Regions from separate parts of the Bacillus sp. FDAARGOS_235 genome, predicted to be linked through region 2. Evidence: riboswitches for the same ligand, from Rfam matches in the RefSeq annotation. Region 2 holds a riboswitch; the other holds the start of a gene.
The links. Region 2 has a riboswitch for S-adenosylmethionine ahead of A6J74_RS23205 (bifunctional homocysteine S-methyltransferase/methylenetetrahydrofolate reductase). Riboswitches for the same ligand answer to the same signal wherever they lie in the genome.
Positions count from the first base shown of each region.

Region 1: another riboswitch for S-adenosylmethionine. It lies ahead of metK (methionine adenosyltransferase); the one in region 2 lies ahead of A6J74_RS23205 (bifunctional homocysteine S-methyltransferase/methylenetetrahydrofolate reductase).

Region 1 is NZ_CP020437.2:3,596,673-3,603,825, reverse strand. It holds gene A6J74_RS20670 (glycosyltransferase family 4 protein) at 1-396, shown strand, start outside; gene A6J74_RS20665 (molybdenum cofactor guanylyltransferase) at 677-1,279, opposite strand; gene A6J74_RS20660 (MogA/MoaB family molybdenum cofactor biosynthesis protein) at 1,276-1,785, opposite strand; gene A6J74_RS20655 (hypothetical protein) at 2,038-2,217, shown strand; gene A6J74_RS20650 (hypothetical protein) at 2,224-2,403, shown strand; gene metK (methionine adenosyltransferase) at 2,445-3,644, opposite strand; SAM riboswitch class I at 3,814-3,935, opposite strand; gene pckA (phosphoenolpyruvate carboxykinase (ATP)) at 4,164-5,750, shown strand; gene A6J74_RS20630 (ATP synthase subunit I) at 6,003-6,386, opposite strand; gene A6J74_RS20625 (hypothetical protein) at 6,678-6,899, shown strand; gene A6J74_RS20620 (DMT family transporter) at 6,928-7,153, opposite strand, start outside.
Region 2 is NZ_CP020437.2:4,065,084-4,072,236, forward strand. It holds gene A6J74_RS23185 (cysteine hydrolase family protein) at 326-838, opposite strand; gene A6J74_RS30095 (hypothetical protein) at 1,379-1,528, shown strand; gene metC (cystathionine beta-lyase) at 1,898-3,061, opposite strand; gene metI (cystathionine gamma-synthase/O-acetylhomoserine thiolyase) at 3,058-4,170, opposite strand; SAM riboswitch class I at 4,266-4,375, opposite strand; SAM riboswitch class I at 4,578-4,687, shown strand; gene A6J74_RS23205 (bifunctional homocysteine S-methyltransferase/methylenetetrahydrofolate reductase) at 4,758-6,590, shown strand; gene metH (methionine synthase) at 6,590-7,153, shown strand, end outside.

The DNA of each region.
Region 1 (7,153 bases), 470 kb from region 2:
AAAACAAATGTCACTTTTACTGGCTATTTACAAGGTGAAGATTTAGCTGAAGCATATGCTTGTTCTAACATAATGGTATTTCCATCAGCTACTGAAACGTTTGGAAATGTCGTACTCGAATCACTTGCATGTGGTACCCCTGTCATTGGTGCAAATAGTGGCGGAGTTAAAAATATTATTACAGATGGAAAAACGGGAGTTCTTTGTCCACCAAAAGATGCGGATGCATTTCTATCATCCATTTATTCTTTATTACAAAATAAAGAAAAACTTATACAGATGGGAATAGCAGCTTCGTCTTATGCGAAATCCAAAAGCTGGGATGAGATTTTTCGTGGCTTACTTAATCAATATGCAGAAGTCCTTCAGCACGCCACATCAGAATTACTCGCTTAAACACAAAAACTCCCTTCAAAAAAATGAAGGGAGTTTATTACACGAACACAAATTTTAGTTTAATAAATGATACATAAGGTTAAATATCACTTTATTTCTATATACATTATAACAAAAATAAACATAACTAAACATACTTGTAATAAAAACCCATAAAAATTAATATATGGTTATACAGTGTTTTTACTGTATAGTGATTTTAAGAATTCCCCTTAAAATCAGCTTACTCACATACCTTTATACAGCAATTGTTCCCCAATTCTGTATATCAAAAAACCTTTCATTCATTTGAAAGGTTTTTTTGAGCTTGCGCATATTCTTCTTTCGTATTTACATTTATAAACCATTCTGCATTTGCTTGTATATCTTCTCCGGCAACATATTTCACATTACATTGTAATAAAAGCTGCCCCATACTTCTTTTTTCTTCTTGAAGTAAAGTATAAATCTTTTCTTTCACACGGTTATGATACGCTGCAAGTAACGGTTGTTTTCTTCCATTAATAATAGGTACAACCGCATCATATTCATTGTTCGTTTGCTCTAATAAAATAGTAAACCACTCATGCGAAACATTTGGCGCATCGCAAGGCATAATAGCGTACCAATCTGCTTCTATATATTCCATTCCTGATACAATTCCAGCAAGTGGACCGTTTCCTTTATAGTGCGGAATATCTTCTATAACAGGAACTTGTACGAATTGCTCTACTCGCTCTTTTATATCAGAATGACTAATGACTACAACCTCTTGGAGCGTCCTTGTCATCACTTTCAAAATATGCTCAATAAACGTACTCCCTTGCCAGCTCGCTAACGCTTTCGGCTCACCAAACCTACTCGACATACCACCTGCTAATACAATTCCAGCCCACTTACTCATTGGCGATGCAGTTCGAATGTAATATGACCTAACTCCGGTAAAATCAACTTATTCATCGCAAGGCGAACTGCTCCGCTAGATCCTGGCATTGAAAAGACAACTTTTCGCCCAATTGTGCCACCAATCGCTCTACTTAACATTGCACTACTTCCGATATCTTCTAAATAACTAATCATGCGGAACAACTCACCAAATCCGACAATTTCTTTATCTAATAGCGCTGATACGGCTTCAATTGTGACATCACGTTTCGTAATACCTGTACCACCATTTGTTAATACAACATCAACATCTTCCTTATGATAACCAGCTAACACTGCTTGCTGAATACTTTCTTTATCATCTTTTACAATTGCATAAGAAGTCACTGTATGGCCTGCTTCTTTTAACAATTCATGTAATAGTTGTCCGCTCTTATCTGTCTCTTCCGTACGTGTATCGGAAATTGTTACAATCTTGCAACGCACTTCTTTTGGCGCTTGTTTTTTATGTTCATTGACACTCATTTTTCTTCTTCCTTTCTTAAAGACTTTTCTTCATTTTATCATACATACCTTTACACAATTATGTATGAAGACGATGATGCATCATGATACAATATAAGTATAGTAATCCACAAAAAGGAAAATGAAAAACATTCTTTCTTATCCCCCTAGACTTCACATCATTAGCTAACCTTTAACTTTTCTTATATTTTCTACATAGTAGAATTCAGTTTTTAAAATTGCACTACCAAATAAATCGGAGGTCTACCTATTATGGAACTATACAAAAAATTAACAACAACATTCATCCTCTTATTCGTTGCTTCCATCACTGTCGGTTTTTCTCTAAAAGGAGCAATTCCATACGCCACATTAGTAAGTATTATATTCGCAACGCTATTTTTACTAAGCAGTGCCTTTTGCGCGGGTAAAGCACGTCAAATGAAAGGTTGATTGCATATGTTACATAAGAAACGGACCATTTGTAAATCATGTGAAAAAGAAATACAAACATATGAAAAATCACGGATTCATATGCCATTTCCAGCAAGTGGTATGACTAATATGAAAAAATATATTGAGCTAGACGGAGAAGTGTATTGTAAATCATGCATTCAAATTGTAAGTAAAACGAAATAAAAAAAGCTTTGCGCTCACTGCGCAAAGCTTTTTTTCATATATTATAGACCAGCTTGCTCTTTTAAAGTAGCTGCTTTGTCTGTACGTTCCCATGAAAGATCTACATCAGTACGTCCAAAGTGACCGTAAGCTGCTGTTTGTTTGTAAATTGGGCGACGTAAGTCTAGCATTTTAATAATACCAGCTGGGCGAAGATCGAAGTTGTTACGAACTAGTTCTACTAGTACGTCTTCAGATACTTTACCAGTGCCAAATGTATCAACTGAAATTGATACTGGTTGTGCTACGCCAATTGCGTATGCAAGTTGTACTTCTGCTTTGTCAGCAAGACCAGCTGCTACGATATTTTTCGCAACATAACGAGCTGCATATGCTGCAGAACGGTCAACTTTCGTTGCATCTTTACCAGAGAATGCACCGCCACCGTGGCGAGCGTATCCACCGTAAGTATCAACGATGATTTTACGTCCTGTTAAACCAGCATCACCTTGTGGTCCACCAATTACGAAGCGGCCAGTTGGGTTAATGAAGAATTTCGTTTCTCCATCCATTAATTCTGCTGGAACTACAGCTTTAATTACATGCTCTTTTAAATCGCGATCGATTTCTTCCCATGTAACATCTGGATGATGCTGTGTAGAAATTACAATTGTATCTACACGTACAGGTTTACCATTTTCATCATACTCAATTGTAACTTGCGTTTTTCCATCCGGACGTAAGTATGATAATGTGTCATCTTTACGTACTTCAGTTAAACGGCGAGCTAATTTGTGAGCAAGCGAGATTGGAAGTGGCATTAATTCTTGTGTTTCATTACATGCAAAACCAAACATTAAACCTTGGTCTCCTGCACCAATTGCCTCAATCTCAGCGTCAGTCATTTGACCTTCGCGTGCTTCTAGCGCTTGGTCAACACCCATAGCGATGTCAGCAGATTGCTCATCGATAGATGTTAAAACTGCACAAGTTTCTGCATCGAATCCGTATTTTGCGCGTGTGTAACCAATGCCTTGAATTGTTTCACGAACGATTTTTGGAATGTCTACGTAAGTAGAAGTCGTAATTTCCCCCGCTACCAATACTAAACCAGTTGTTACAGTTGTTTCACAAGCTACACGTGCATTTGCGTCTTTTGATAAGATCGCATCTAAAATTGAATCAGAAATTTGGTCACAAATTTTATCTGGATGTCCTTCAGTTACAGACTCAGATGTGAACAGATGACGTTTTTTTGTCATGTGGTAAACCTCCCTACAGTAATTGTATATATTGTACGGAACTCATCCTTAATTTGCCACAAACTGCGACATACATTTATTCTCCCACACAAGCATACAGAAAAACCTTTCCTACTTAACATAGAGGAAAGGTTTAATTTGCTACTTGCATACTGCTTTTTGCCCTTTGCTCTTATCGTTCGAGACCATTAGCCTCGCACAGGTTTTAGCACCTATTCACATGTATTTACCACTACAAGTGAGGTTGCTGGGCTTCATCGGGCCTGTCCCTCCGCCAGCTCGGGATAAGAGAGTATCCGTCCCAACCTATACTAAAGAAATGATATTCATTTGTCAATTAATATTCACATTTTCCTGAAAGTTTTTCTCAATACGCCTGGAATGAAATATTAATAAGGAAATAATACATTCACACAAACAAAAATAAATAAATAGTATACATTATTTATATAATTGTGTTATACTATTGATGGGGATTACGAGAAATATTTCATTAAATGAAAAGGATGGTATATAAATATGAGTACTGTGAATGTCCAAATCGGTTTACATGAATTATTGAACGGAAGCAATGCACAGATTCAACTAAGTGTTCCGCAATTAGTGGAAAAAGTATTAATGCGAAATGAAGGGAAATTAACTTCTACTGGTGCAGTTTCTGCTTCAACAGGAAAATACACAGGACGTTCTCCTAAAGATAAATTTATTGTGAAAGAAGCATCGGTTGCTGACAAAATTGCTTGGGGAGCTGTGAACCAACCGATTTCTGAAGAACATTTTAATAAATTATATACTAAAGTTTTAGAATACTTAAAAGAAAAAGAAGAGTTATTCGTCTTCAAAGGATTTGCAGGCGCCGATCGCAACTATCGCCTACCAATTCAAGTTATTAACGAATATGCATGGCACAATCTATTTGTACATCAATTATTTATTCGTCCAACTGAAGAAGAATTAACAACTCATGAATCAGAGTTTACAATTGTTTCTGCACCGAACTTTAAAGCAGATCCAGTAATTGACGGTACAAACTCTGAAGCATTCATCATGGTTTCATTCGAAAAACGTATCGTACTAATTGGTGGTACAGAATACGCTGGAGAAATGAAAAAATCAATCTTCTCTATTATGAACTTCTTACTACCTGAACAAGATATTCTTTCTATGCATTGCTCTGCAAACGTAGGTGAAGAAGGTGACGTAGCACTATTCTTCGGTTTATCTGGAACAGGTAAAACAACTTTATCTGCTGATCCAAACCGTAAATTAATCGGTGATGATGAGCATGGTTGGTCTGATAACGGTGTATTCAATATTGAAGGCGGTTGCTATGCGAAATGTGTAAACCTTTCTCATGAGAAAGAACCACAAATCTTTGATGCAATCAAATTTGGATCTGTTTTAGAAAACGTTGTCATTAATGATCAAACACGCATCGCTGACTATAACGATACTACTTTAACAGAAAATACACGTGCTGCCTACCCTATGCATGCGATTGACAATATCGTGCTGCCAAGTGTTGCAGGACATCCAAATACAATCATTTTCTTAACTGCTGATGCATCTGGCGTATTGCCTCCAATCAGTAAGTTATCAAAAGAACAAGCTATGTATCATTTCTTAAGTGGTTACACTAGTAAACTAGCAGGAACAGAGCGCGGCGTTACATCTCCGCAAGCTACATTCTCAACTTGCTTCGGTTCACCATTCTTACCACTTGATGCATCTCGCTATGCTGAAATGCTTGGTGAAAAAATTGAGAAACACGATGCGAAAGTATTCTTAGTAAACACTGGCTGGACTGGTGGCGAATACGGTGTTGGTAAGCGTATGAACTTAGGTTACACTCGCGCAATGATTCAAGCAGCACTAAGCGGTGAACTTGCAAAAGCTGAAACTGCTAAACATGACATCTTCGGTCTTGAAGTACCTCTTCACGTACCAGGTGTACCTGACGAAGTATTAATACCTGAACAAACTTGGGCTGATAAAGCTGCTTACAAAACAAAAGCAATTGAACTTGCAAACGAATTCAAAGAGAACTTCAAAAAGTTCGACAGCGTTTCTGAAGCTATTATTAACTTAGGCGGTCCAATCGCTTAAGTTAAAACTTTCTGTTGGAATAACCCTTTACTCATATGAATAAGTGTCGTGTAACCGAAAAGTTTCGCGTACTCACCGACAAAACCCAATGCGGCTTAACGGTTACACACACTTACATAAAAAAGAAGCTTACGTTTTTACGTAAGCTTCTTTCTATCTATTTTTTATACAAGTACGGAGCTAAAAAAGGCTCTAACCGCTTCTAGCCACCGCTGGATCCTCTATCCCATCTAAAGAGCAGCTTTTATCTTTTTATCTCTTCGTTAATTCTTTCTCATCTTTCATGCTATAGTAGCCTAAATTAACAACAATTAAGAAATAACCGCCCATAATCCCTACTGCAAAAGCCCACATCACCATATGGTGCTCAATTTCGTACATAATAATAGCACCCAAAATAGCAGCGGCAAAACGGTTAAACATACCGAGCGTCGGTGCTTTCGTTTTCTTTACAATGCTATCTCCAAGCTTCTCAATTCGTCTCCCTAAAAGCCAAACACAATACATACTTACGATAAGTCCAATTCCTGCACCTAGAAAATGCGCTGAAAACGGCGTTAACATCCAGCCTAATAGCAGAATACCTAGTAAATAATACGATTGAATTTTAAACGATCTTAATGACATACTAATCATGCTGTACCCCTCTTCAGTAGTTTTAATCTATCCAACAAAAGCTGTATAACTCATTTCTTTCGAGTTCATACTACTTAAAATTCTCTTCACTCAAATTAAAAACAACATAAACCCAATGTTTATGTTGTTTAAATGTTTTCAGAAAATAATATTATACAAGATTTCGAACATCATATTCTTATAATTTGTGACGTTTTTCCAAACATTTTTCGTCCATTTATGAAAAAAGTGATATCAATCTATGAACATACGGATATGATGTAATAAATACACAAATAAAGGGGGCGTCTAATGATTTATTTTTTAATGGCTCTCATTCATCTCATTGTCCCTGCACTTATTGGACTTTCGCTATATTGGTACACGAAAAATCATAGTATTTTCTACGCTGTCCTCGGTGTTCTCCTTCCAGGTATTATTCTTATCACACTCTTCCGTATTCCATTTTTAAACTTAATTCCACTTATTACTGCTATCTTATTTCTCGTCTTCTTACCAAAAATAAAAAAATAGGAAAGCAGATCATAAGTGATCTGTTTTCCTATTTTGATATAGGTTCCTGTACGGTAGTATGAACTTTTACTTTCTCCAATTTTACAAACCATAGACCAAAGAAAATGATTATCCCACCGATCATTTGTTGTAATGAAATAGATTCATTTGCCCATATAGCTGCAAATAAAACCGCTACAATCGGTGTAATATACATATATACCATCGTATGGGATGCCCCAATTTTTTGAACACCGATATACCACATTACTAAA
Region 2 (7,153 bases):
ATTGTAAGAAAAGAGACCCTGATGTAAATAAAATGGATAAATTAGCACAGTTTTGTAAAATGACGCTTTTGGGCGAAAATTTTGATGCATTTTAAAAATTGAAAGATATAGATATATTTGTAACACAATTTTATCATGATTTTCTTATTCTTTCAAATGAATATACAAAATTTTTAAAATAATATGACAAAGGAATTATAATGCTATATATAGAATATAAAACAGGTTAAAAGAAGCCCGATGTAATCAGCTTTTTTATGAGGATAATGAGACACTTGAGTGTAGCTGATCAATCTTAGAATGATCAAGTCATTCGTCATTTATGCTAGAGCTCATCTTTTAGCAACTTTAAAAATCTGTGATTCCATATATTCTCATAAAAGTCAATTGTCTCTTTTGCGGACATAAATGGATTGTTTAATGTAGAAGTTATTTTAGGTGCCATAAAGTTTTCGTACCCTAGTCCGTGAGCAAATTTAATCGTAGCATCCATACAGTACTCTGTTTGGGCGCCACAAAATTCAATACGATGTACAGATAATTGATCTAAAATTTCTTTTAAGTTTGTTTTATAAAATGAATTTGCATGTGTTTTTCTCACAAAGAAATCTTGGTCTTGAACATCTAGATCAGTATGAATAGCCCAAAGTTCTTTTTCGGGTACTAAATCATCATCACAATGTTGAACAAAAATGATTGGTTTATTTGATTTTCTGTATGAAGAAATTCTTTTATTTACTTTTGTAAGCAAGTTTTGTAAATCAAATAAATGCTCTCCGCTATAACATACCCCATTTTGTAAATCGATAACGATTAAAATATCAGAACAAGTATCCATTATTTTTACCCCCTTGTATTTCTTAATATATCGATAAAACCATTATTTGTAAATAAGTGATGTGCTTTTATCCCACTATTTGTGGGAGGCGGGCTGCCCGTAAACGCCCGATTGGTGAAGGCTAATAATGAGTGGGAATGAACAAAACCCCCAATGATTAAATTTTTGTACAGAGATAATAAAGTAGTTTCATTTACAATAAAATTCTTTAAAAAACAATAAAGTTGTTTTATTATAATTGGGGTAGAGTCAAGAAAATACGCATTTACAACGATAAGTATTTTGATACAAGTCTTATGAGACATTATGAGGTCTAATTGAAAGGTGATTGGATTATGTACCGATAGGTTTTACTCTATTGAGATTGTGAAGTTTCCTACTTAGACTAACGGGGCAGGTTAGTTAGATAAAGGGATATTTGGATTAAGATAGATGTAAGTAGAAAAACTACTAAAGTAATAAGATTTGCTTCAGTAAAATAAGGTATATTATATTTGTTGAATAGATTCTCTGTAAAGACAAGAAAAGTAGGTGAACAAAGTGGGCAAATATCAATTGGATTACAAAAGTCAGGTAGCTGTGGCAAAGTTTCATGAAAAACAGACGCCTGCCAAATTTGATAAAAAGCAGCAACTTGAAAAATTGCGTGCGGAGTATTTGAAAAAGAAGCAAAAACAAACAGATAAATAATATGTTTTGTTTGTCTGATTGTTTTGTATTCGGTGTAAACAAAAGGAAATAGGTAAGTTATTCATCGTTCAAATATATACAGGCTATTTTTTCAAACATCTTTCTTAATGAACTAACGCATGCGTTAGTTCATTAAGAATAAATAAAAAAGTCGATTCCTTGAGAGGGGAATCGGCTTTTTTTAATAAGTGATATTTCCTTAGCGTTGTAAATCCGCATTTTCCTGACGCTACCCCTCATTAGACTAACGAGGAGGATGGTTGAAGAAGACAAAAAAATTTGAGTACAAAAAGAAAAAACACTAAAAAGAATATACTAAACCGCATAAAAAGAAGATATGAGAACTTAATCTCATATCTTCTTTTCTCTCTACGCATTTACAGGTTCTTCTACATAAGAGAGGGCATTTTCAAAATCGGATATTAAATCGTTAACATTTTCAAGACCGACTGATAAGCGAAGTAATGAATTAGAGATACCTCTTTCATCACGAGCTTTTTGCGACAGTGCGGCGTGGGACATTTTAGCTGGGTAGGAAAGAATCGATTCGACAGCTCCTAAACTCACTGCAAAAACAGGTAATTTTACTTTTGATAAAAATTGGCGGAGTGCATCTTCTGACTGCAAAGTAAACGATAAGACCGCTCCAGCTGACGTTGCTTGAGATTGTTGAATATTAAATCCAAGATGTGTTTGTAATCCCGGATAATAGACATTTTGTACTTTAGCATGCTCTTGTAAATAGTGTGCAATTTTATTGGCATTTGCAGCTGAGTGCTCAAGACGTACATGTAATGTTTTTAGACCGCGAAGTACGAGAGAACAATCTTGAGGTCCTAAAATAGCGCCAAATGCATTTTGTAAAAATCCAAGCTTTTGAGCGAGTTCGGCATCTTTTACGACCGTTAATCCGGCAGTAACATCACTGTGACCAGCAATAAATTTTGTAGCACTATGAAGAACGACATCGGCGCCAAGATCAAGTGGCTTCTGGAATAATGGTGTCAAAAAAGTATTATCAACAAATGTAAGAGCACCAATAGATTTTGCGAGTTTAGAAACCTCGCGAATATCTGTTACTTTTAAAAGTGGGTTAGATGGTGTTTCTACATAAAAGAGTTTCGTATTCGATTTAATATTTTGCTTTATTTCTTCTAAATTGGTCATATCAACAAATGTATGTGAAACACCGTAACGGGAGAGTACTTCAGTTATAATTCGATAAGTGCCTCCGTATACGTCTTCTGAAATGAGAACGTGATCGCCTTGTGAAAGAAGGAGAAAAGCAGTAGAAATCGCTGCAATGCCTGAGGCAAAGGCGAATCCTTTTGTTCCGCCTTCTAATAAAGCAATGATATCTTCCAAAGCTTCACGAGTTGGATTTCCAGATCGGCTATAGTCGTATTTGCCAAAAGTATCTACATCAAACTGGTGAAATGTTGATGTGTTATAAATGGGAACGTTAACAGCTCCTGTTTGTGCATCGTGTTTATATTGGTTGTGTAGTAAGAGTGTATCTATAGAATAACTCATATTCTCACACCTTCTTTTACAAGTTTAATGGCTTGATTTAAGTCTTGAATTAAATCATTACTGTTTTCAATGCCGACGGAGAATCGAAGAAGACGATTACATACACCGTTCGCCGTTCTGATTTCTTCTGGAATATCAGCATGTGTTTGCGTTGCTGGATAAGTCATTAAACTTTCTACACCACCAAGGCTTTCGGCAAATGTGATTAAGGATAAAGATTGTAAGAATGGATTAATCCAAGCTTCATCTTTAAGTCGGAATGAAATCATACCGCCTCTCCCTGGATAAAAGACATCTGTCACACCATCCTCATCATTTAAATAAGTAACAACTGCTTTCGCATTTTCTTCATGTTGTTTCATGCGAAGCGCTAAAGTTTTCATACCACGAATTAATAGCCATGAGTCAAATGGGCTTAAGACAGCACCGGAGGCATTATGATAATGAGCGATTTCCTCACAAAGTTCCTTTCCTTTTGCAACGACAAGTCCGCTTAATACATCATTATGCCCACCTAAATATTTCGTTGCACTATGAAGTACGATGTCAGCACCTTCTGTTAATGGCTGCTGTATATAAGGCGTGTAGAATGTATTGTCTACGATAAGAAGTAGTCTGTGTCTTTTCGCTACAGTTGCGACAGCGGCAATATCAGTAACTTGCATTAATGGATTAGTCGGAGTTTCTATGAAAATAGCCTTCGTTTCAGTTGTGATAGCTTGCTCAATCTGTTTAATAGATTGTGTATTTACGTATCTACATCGAACATTCCACTTTTTTTCGTGTTCGGAAAATAAGCGATACGTTCCCCCGTATAAATCTTCGGATACAATAAGTTCATCTCCAGAACGGAATAATGAAAGGACGAGGAGAACAGCTGCCATACCTGAACTACAGGCATAACCTTGTTGGCCATATTCTAAATCTGCGATTGCCTGTTCTAAAAGACCACGAGTTGGATTTCCAGTTCGTGAATAGTCAAAGCCGGTAGATTTACCAAGTCCTTCGTGACGATAAGCGGTTGAGAAATAAACGGGTGGATTAACAGTTCCTGTTGTAGTTTCGCTACGATTTCCGATTTGTGCTAGTTTTGTTTCGATAGTTGACATGTAAAAATTCCTCCTTTTTAAATTGAACCAGTAGTTGAATATAAAATAAAAAAAAGCCTTCTAAGAAGAAGGCTTTCGGATTGAATAGAGTCTTCTTCTCATCTGTCAAATCTTTCACAATTTGCTGGAATTAGCACCTTATTAACAAATGTTAATGGTTGCTGAGGCGTCATAGGGCCAGTCCCTCTACCTCTCTAGATAAGAATGTTCGTATGAAATTTTTATTATGTTTTTAACTTTACAACAAAAGTTAATTGAATTGCAACTTTATTTTAAATAATTTTTATTTTTCCGCAAGTGTCATTGACTTTTATATTTGTGCATGCTAAATTTATAAAAAATTAACAAACATTGTTAAAAGGGGAACGCATTTCCTTTTAGCTACATAAATAAAATAATAAAGACAACTCTTATTGAGAGCGGTGGAGGGAAAGGCCCTGTGAAACCCGGCAACCTTCAAACGAAATGTTTGAAACGGTGCTAATACCTGCAAAACGAATGTTTTGCATAATAAGAGGCGGAACAATTATGTCCCCCTCTTCAAAGTGAAGAGGGGGTTTTTATATTGATAGAAATGAGGGAGATTCGTGAAATTACTAGATTTATTATCAAAAGGAATTGTAATAGGTGATGGTGCGGTTGGAACGTTATTACATTCACATGGTTTGCAAAGTAGTTTTGAAGAATTGAATGTATCTGATCCAGACCTAATTATATCGATTCATAAACAATATGTAGCTGCTGGTGCAGATGTGATTCAAACAAATACGTATGGAGCAAATGAGGCGAAATTACGTATGTATGGCTTAGAAAATCAAGTTGTTCAAATTAATAAAGCGGCAGTGAAGCTTGCGAAAGCATCTGTTACAAACAGAAATGCAATTTTAGGAACAATCGGTGGTATGAAACATATCGGAGCTGTCACAACGACTGATATGGAGCGAGAATTTATGCTACTTGAACAGGCAGGTGCTTTACTAGAAGAACAGGTTGATGGATTACTATTAGAAACTTTTTACGATGAATTTGAATTACTTCATGCCGTTAAAGTATTGCGTAAGCAAACGAATATTCCGATTGTTGCTCAAGTAGCGTTACATGAAGCAGGTACGACTCAAAATGGAAATGATGTCAATGAAATATTAAAACAGCTTATAGATTACGGTGCAAATGTTGTTGGATTGAACTGTCAACTAGGGCCACTTCATATGACGGAAGCTTTCAAAATGATATCGATTCCGCAGAATGGCTATTTATCAGCATACCCAAATGCAGGTCTCCCAAATTATGTGGAGGGACGTTACGTATATGAGGGAAGCCCAGCTTATTTCGAAGCGATGACACCGAAATTTATTGAGCAAGGTATTCGGTTATTGGGTGGTTGTTGTGGTACGACTCCAGAACATATTCAAAGTATGAAGCGCGCTGTTGCGAATGTTACACCTGTAATAGAAAAAGACACGATTCAAAGACCGAAAGTAGTTCATACACACGAGAAGCGTTCGAAGGTACAGGTTACTCTTGCGGAAAAGGCAAAAAAACAAACGACAGTTGTAGTGGAATTAGATCCGCCGAAAACGTTAGATACACAGCGGTTTTTTGAAGGAGCAAGAGCGTTAAAAAGAGCGGGAGCAGACGCTATTACTCTAGCAGATAACTCATTAGCATCGCCTCGTGTTTCGAATATGGCAATGGGCGCATTATTAACGAAGCACGATATTCCAGTATTGACACATTTAACGTGTAGAGACCATAACGTCATTGGACTACAATCTCATTTACTAGGTTTATCAGCGTTAGGTATGGAGGAAGTATTAGCTTTAACTGGTGATCCAGCGCGCGTTGGTGATTTTCCGGGAGCAACTTCTGTATATGATCTGTCCTCTATAGAGTTAATTAAAATGATTAAAGAAATGAACGATGGACGTTCCATTTTAGGGAAATCCATTGGACCGGCAACAAGGTTTTCAGTCGGAGGTGCTTTTAATCCTCACGTAAGGCATTTAAAAGCAGCGGTAAAGCGAATGGAACGAAAAATAGATGCTGGGGCTGAATATTTCTTAACACAGCCGATATATGATGTTGCTTTAATAGAAGAAGTATATGAAGCAACAAAACATTTGGAACAACCTATTTTTATTGGAATTATGCCATTAGTAAGTAAGCGGAATGCAGACTTTCTCCATTTTGAGGTGCCGGGTATTACTCTTCCTGAAGAAATAAGAGAGAGAATGGATGGACACGAAACGAAAGAGGCAGCTATCGAGGAAGGGATTCGTATTTCACAAGAGTTGATCGATGCAGCGATGAAATATTTTAACGGTATCTATTTAATTACACCATTTCTAAAATATGAAATTACAGAACATCTTGTTAAATATGTGAGAGAAAAGCAAGAAGTGAAAGAAGGTATTAATTGATGAAGTGTATAGAAGAAAAATTACAAAATAACATTTTAATATTAGACGGTGCAATGGGGACAATGATACAACAAGAGGACTTAACTGCGGAAGATTTCGGAGGAGAAGAGTACGAGGGCTGTAATGAATATTTAGTAGAAACAAGGCCGGATGTTATTTTAAAGATTCATAAAGCTTATATTGAAGCTGGAGCTGACATTATTGAAACAAATACATTTGGGGCGACAAATATCGTATTAAGTGATTATGAGCTGTCTCATTTAGATGAAGAACTAAATGAAAAGGCAGCACGATTAGCGAAACAAGCTGTTAAAGAAAGTGGGAATGAAGTATATGTTGCAGGTGCGATGGGACCGACAACGAAAGCAATTAGTGTTACAGGAGGAGTTACATTTGAAGAACTAATAGAAGCTTATACTAGGCAGGCGAGGGGATTATTAAATGGCGAAGTTGATGTGTTACTCGTTGAAACGAGTCAAGATATGCGTAATGTGAAAGCTGCTTATATTGGAATTCAAGCTGCTTTTGAAGAACTAAATAAAATTGTTCCTATTATGATCTCT